One region of the Ruegeria sp. BA12 genome, then DNA from elsewhere that is predicted to be linked to it. Evidence: riboswitches for the same ligand, from Rfam matches in the RefSeq annotation. Region 1 holds a riboswitch; the other holds the start of a gene.
The links. A riboswitch is a leader RNA that binds a small molecule or an ion and turns the genes downstream of it on or off. The one in region 1 is predicted to bind thiamine pyrophosphate.
Positions count from the first base shown of each region.

Region 1 (3,141 bases):
CCTTGTGCGCTTGTTTGGGCAAGGTTTGGTCGTGGAATTCCCGCGCCGTTTCCGGGTCCAGCGACAGGTTGAACTGATCTTCCCAGCGGAACTCGAACCTGGCGCGGGACAGCGCATCGTCACGACGTTGTGCGCCCGGCAGACCCTTTGCCAGATCAGCGGCATGAGCCGCTATCTTATAGGTGATAACCCCAGTTTTCACATCATCCCGGTCCGGCAGCCCCAGATGTTCCTTCGGCGTGACATAGCAGAGCATCGCACAACCAAACCAGCCAATCATCGCAGCACCAATACCGCTGGTGATGTGGTCATAGCCCGGCGCGATATCGGTGGTCAGGGGGCCAAGCGTGTAAAAGGGCGCCTCGTGGCAACACTCCAATTGCTTGTCCATGTTTTCTTTGATCTTGTGCATGGCTACGTGTCCGGGGCCTTCGATCATCACCTGACAATCCTTGGCCCACGCGATTTTGGTCAGCTCACCCAGCGTCTCAAGCTCGGCAAATTGTGCCTCATCATTGGCGTCGGCGATAGAGCCGGGGCGCAGACCATCGCCTAGGCTGAACGACACATCATAGGCCCGGCAGATGTCGCAGATTTCGTCGAAATGCTCATAGAGGAAGCTTTCCTTGTGGTGATGCAAGCACCACTTGGCCATGATCGACCCACCGCGCGACACAATACCGGTAACCCGTTTTACCGTCATCGGTACCATATGCAGGCGCACGCCTGCATGGATGGTGAAATAGTCGACGCCTTGTTCGGCCTGTTCGATCAGCGTGTCACGGAACACTTCCCATGTCAGGTCCTCGGCAATGCCGTTGACCTTTTCCAGCGCTTGATACAACGGCACGGTGCCAATCGGCACCGGGCTGTTGCGGATGATCCATTCACGGGTGTTGTGGATGTTGCGGCCGGTCGACAGGTCCATGACGGTATCAGCACCCCAACGGATCGACCAGACCATTTTATCGACCTCTTCTTCCATCGAAGAGGTCACAGCCGAGGTACCCATATTGGCGTTGATCTTGACCAGGAAATTACGCCCGATGATCATCGGTTCGCTTTCAGGGTGGTTGATATTCGCAGGGATAATGGCGCGACCAGCGGCGACCTCGTCCCGCACGAATTCCGGGGTCACATAATCAGGGATGTTTGCACCCCAATCATTGCCGTCGCGCTGTTCAACGACAGCCTCGCGCAGTTGGTTTTCACGGATGGCGATGAATTCCATTTCCGGGGTGACGATGCCGGCGCGAGCATAGGCCAGTTGCGTCACAGCCTTTCCATCCTTGGCGCGCAGAGGGCGCGGGCGCACAGGGAACTCGGGCGTTAGCCGATCACCTTCGACAAAACCGTTGTCTTCCGGTTTGATCTCACGTCCATCATATTCTTCGACATCTGCTCGAGCCTCAATCCACTTGCGACGCAGCGGCGCCAGACCTTGCCGAATGTCCGTCATCACCTGCGGATCGGTATACGGCCCTGAACTGTCATACACGGGCAAGGGTGGCTCCCCCGCCGTGGGGTGGACCGAAATTTCACGCATTGGCACGCGCACATCCGGGTGCACTGTGCCGTTTACATAGATCTTGCGCGATGCGGGCAGTTCACCGGCGGTGATTTTGGGGTTAGGGACGTTCATGTTGGTGCTCCTCAAGCAGTTCAACTTAAAAAGACACCAGATGAGTTTTGGCTTGGGGAAACGAGAAGGCAGACAGCCCCTGTTCGGAGTGCGCTTGCCCGGTATTGTGGCCTGCGCGCCCTAGCTTCCTACGCCAGTATCAACTGGGTCAGGTTCAAAGGGTCGCGTCGCCGGGCATTGCCCCGTCAGCCTCTCAGTCCCCTTGGTGGGACTCCCCTGCGTACAGGTGGTTTAGCTTGAGGTTCACGGCTTAAACAAGCACCAAAATTCATTTGTTTCAGATTTTCTCGAACGGCCGGGACCTTCCGTTCGGTGCAGCACGTCACCAGAAATACGGTCGCTATCTGATGTGCGGGCCGACCTATTCGACAGATACTCCGCACATCGACGGTAAGTTAAACGCTGTTATTTAACATAAGACGTATTATAGAAATATTGCCTCTTTTGAGGGAGAATTGTCGGAGTACGTAATTAATGAGACTTGTCTTCCCCATAATTCAACGACTTAAGATTTTCATGCATTTTGGTGGATTTCGCTGACTTGGACTTATCAAGCTTGTCTCAGACTGCAGCAATACGATCGTCGACTGCGACGCGCATTGGGAACTTCCGAGAGCGGACACAACTCGCAGACCGAAAGCTTCACAGCGTAAGGTTTTGTGCTGAACAATGTTGAGCGACTAAGTGCCCTGCCCTGATCACTTCCGGCCCTTACCGGACTTTAGTCGGTCGTTCAGCATTCTGCAGTGCGGCTCGACATTACGGACATTCGCTGCAAGTGCGCAATCAAAAGATGGGTGAATTTACAGTTTGCGGACGAAGCGGGCCTTCGTCAAATTTGCGCCAAGGTCTGCTTGTGGTGCTTCTAAACTACCGCAGGACTGCTTTCTGTCCCCGGCAAGCTGTTGGTTTTGGAGCTCCAAAAGACACCAAACAAATGAAAGAAAAGAAATCGATTTGATATTTTTGGACCATACTTTACAAAATCAGCCATGGCGAAATCAATTGATCAAACGTTAGGCATCGTAGTTTTGGTGAGCCCGCATTTCAACGTTTCGGCAACGACATCTTTCATCGATCCTTTTAGAACTGCGAATTACCTGTCAGGATTGGTGCGGTTTTCCTGGACCTATGTTTCGGAGGTTGGTGGTCACATCGAATCCAGCAGCGGCCTGGTGGTTGATACTGCTCCTTTGGCAAACGTGGTCAGGGGCAAGCCTTGGCTCGTTCTCGTAAGTACAAGCTGGACGCCTGAACGCCACGGGACACGCCAGTTCAAGGCGGCTCTTCAAAAATGGGATGCAGGCGGTGCAATAGTTGGTGGGTTGGATACGGGTGCAATTGTGCTCGCGCAGGCTGGATTGCTAAAGGGCAAAACTGCGACGGTCCATTATGAGCACATCGATGCCTTCGCCGAAATTGCACCGGACACGACGGTATCTGAGAACATGTTTGTAACAGATGGCAAGATCTTCACATGTTGTGGAGGATCAGCGGCA
Region 1 is NZ_JBQFVF010000007.1:15,866-19,006, forward strand. Features, by position in the region: gene thiC (phosphomethylpyrimidine synthase ThiC) at 1-1,642, opposite strand, end outside; TPP riboswitch at 1,751-1,870, opposite strand; gene ACR0B0_RS13990 (GlxA family transcriptional regulator) at 2,818-3,141, shown strand, end outside.

Region 2 (3,141 bases), 180 kb from region 1:
TTGGCTTTCATCTGAGCAAGCTTCTGCTGGCCCAAGGGTACCACGTAGTGGGGTTGGACTCTCTGAACGATTATTATGATGTGTCGTTGAAAAAGGCCCGCCACGACATGCTGGCGCGCGAACCCAATGGTAAGAATTTTTCGCCCGTCATCGGCAAGGTCGAAAATCCCGGCCTGATGATGGAGCTGTTCGGGGAACATGGTTTTGACTATGTCATTCACCTCGCTGCCCAAGCTGGGGTGCGCTATTCGATCGAGAATCCGCGCTCGTATCTGGAAAGCAATGTGATAGGGACTTTCGAAATTCTGGAAGCTGCGCGGGCGCATCCGCCAAAACACATGCTGTTGGCTTCGACTTCTTCGGCCTTTGGCGCCAATACCGAGATGCCCTATAAGGAAACCCAACGCGCCGATCATCAGATGTCGTTCTACGCGGCCACCAAGAAATCGACCGAAAGCATGGCCCATTCCTATGCGCATCTGTTCGATTTGCCGATCACCATGTTCCGGTTTTTCACCGTCTATGGCCCTTGGGGTCGCCCGGACATGGCGCTGTTCAAATTCACCAAAGCGATCCTCGAGGGCAATGCGATCGATGTCTATAATCACGGTGACATGAAACGCGACTTTACTTATGTCGAAGATTTGGTTGAGGCGATCCGCCTGCTGATGGACGCCGTCCCTGTGCGCCCCGCAGACGGCAATGTTCCAGAAGGGGACAGTTTGTCACCGGTCGCCCCCCATCGAGTGGTGAATATCGGCAACAATGATGCGGTACAGCTGACCGCGTTTATTGAAGCTATCGAAACGGTCACTGGCATCAAGGCGAATAAAAACATGATGCCAATGCAGCCCGGTGACGTGCCCGCAACTTGGGCCGATGCATCGCTGCTCAGGGAATTGACCGGTTATCAACCAAGGACTTCGATCGAAGATGGTGTGGCTGAGTTTGTTAAGTGGTACCGCGACTTTTATCGTCCCAACGCGGCTGGGACCGAAAGGTAAGATGGTTAGCCTTCAGGCCTAAAAGACTGGTGGCCGTCCTCTCAGTTTTGAGATTCGGCCTCTGAAGTTCTCAAGGGTAAAAACGCAAACCGTTCCAGTACCTGGAACGTAGTTCAAAACCTTTTCCACGGTGATTGTTCCACAGGGCGATTAGGTTGCGCATCTCTCAGTCCAACTGAACGGATGCCAATTTGAGCATCCAAAAAACACTTTAACCCGGTTGTCTTTTCGTCCGTTCCAACCTACTGACAACCTCACCTCGGGGTGCGTGGCCTGCCGCGCTGAGATGCCTTTGGCGAACCCGTAGAACCTGAACCGGCTAGAACCGGCGGAGGGAAAGGTAACGGTTTCATCCACCCTTGCCCTCTCGCCGCAATGGAGGATGACATGAAACATCTGATGATTGCTGCGGGACTTCTGAGCGCAACAGCGGCTGTCGCGGCCGACAAACCTCAGCTGACCGTTTACACCTATGACAGCTTTGTCTCGGACTGGGGTCCGGGCCCGAAAGTAGAAGAAGCTTTCGAAGCAGTATGCAACTGTGATCTGAACCTTGTGGGCGTCGAAGACGGCGCGGCGCTGTTGTCGCGTCTTCGGCTTGAGGGTGAAAACACGGACGCCGATGTGGTGCTTGGGCTGGATACCGGCCTGATCGCAGCGGCCAAGGAAACTGGCTTGTTTGCTCCCAACTCGGTCAGCGCCGATTATACCCTGCCGATTGAATGGTCAGATGACGTGTTCGCGCCTTATGACTGGGGCTATTTTGCTTTTGTCCATAACGCAGATGCGGCGGCACCTGCCAATTTCCGTGAACTGGCCGAGGGTGAAACCAAGATCATTATTCAAGACCCGCGCTCGTCCACTCCGGGTCTGGGGCTGCTGTTGTGGGTCAAAGCGTCTTATGGAGACGAAGCCCCCGAAATCTGGGCCGGGCTTGCCGACAATATCGTGACCGTGACCAAAGGTTGGTCCGAGGCGTATGGCCTGTTTCTTGAGGGTGAGGCGGACATGGTGCTCAGCTACACCACATCGCCTGCTTATCACTTGATCGCCGAGGATGACGCCAGCAAAGCAGCGGCCGCCTTTGACGAAGGGCACTACATGCAGGTTGAAGTTGCGGCGAAGCTGGCCGGTACCGATCAGCCCGAACTGGCGGATCAATTTCTGGAATTCATGGTCTCGGACACCTTCCAGCAGATCATCCCGACCACCAACTGGATGTATCCGGCAGTGACCCCTGCGGCTGGCCTGCCCGAAGGGTTTGACACGTTGATCACGCCTGAGAAATCCTTGCTGTATACCCCGGATGAAGCCGCCGCCGTGCGGGATCAGGCGCTTGCGGAATGGTTGGGCGCGCTCAGCCAGTAAGCCCTTGGCCGGGTGTTGGCGCAGCGGCACTGGTTGCTGCGCTGATATTGGGCACATTGGCCGCGGTAGCCCTGCGCGCTGATACAGCGGGTGGGTTGGGTCCGGCCGATTGGGCGGCGCTGCGCTTTACGCTGGTTCAGGCGGTGTTGTCTGCGCTGTTCAGTGCCGGGCTGGCTATTCCGGTCGCCCGGGCACTGGCGCGGCGTCGGTTTCGTGGACGGTCTGCCCTGATCGCCCTATTGGGCGCCCCCTTTATCCTGCCGGTCATCGTCGCGATCCTTGGGTTGTTGCAGGTTTTCGGACGTGCAGGCTGGATTTCAGACTTTTTAGGTCTGTTTGGTTTGCCGCCGCTGCGCATCTATGGGTTGCACGGGGTGGTTCTAGCCCATGTATTTTTCAACCTGCCACTTGCCACGCGGCTGATCCTGCAGGCGTGGCAGGAAATTCCGGCAGAAAGATTTCGGTTGGCCGCGCAATTGGGGTGCGACGGCTTTGCCATGTTCCGTCTGATCGAACTGCCAATGTTAAGGCGCATTCTGCCGGGTGTTCTGGCCGTGATCTTTGCGATTTGCCTGACTAGCTTTGCCGTCGCGTTGACTCTTGGCGGAGGGCCTCGCGCAACGACACTTGAACTCGCGATCTATCAATCCTTTACCTACGATTTCGACCTTGGCCGCGCGGCGTTGCTTTCTGCGGTGCAACTGGCCTTGACCGCTGCTGCCGCGCTAGCTGCTTTGAAGTTTTCGCGTGGTGACGGGTTCGGCGCTGG
Region 2 is NZ_JBQFVF010000007.1:200,621-203,761, forward strand. Features, by position in the region: gene ACR0B0_RS14790 (GDP-mannose 4,6-dehydratase) at 1-1,004, shown strand, start outside; TPP riboswitch at 1,255-1,359, shown strand; gene thiB (thiamine ABC transporter substrate binding subunit) at 1,392-2,372, shown strand; gene ACR0B0_RS14800 (ABC transporter permease family protein) at 2,348-3,141, shown strand, end outside.
Region 2: it holds a riboswitch for thiamine pyrophosphate, as region 1 does, so the genes downstream of both, thiB (thiamine ABC transporter substrate binding subunit) here and thiC (phosphomethylpyrimidine synthase ThiC) in region 1, are expected to answer to the same signal.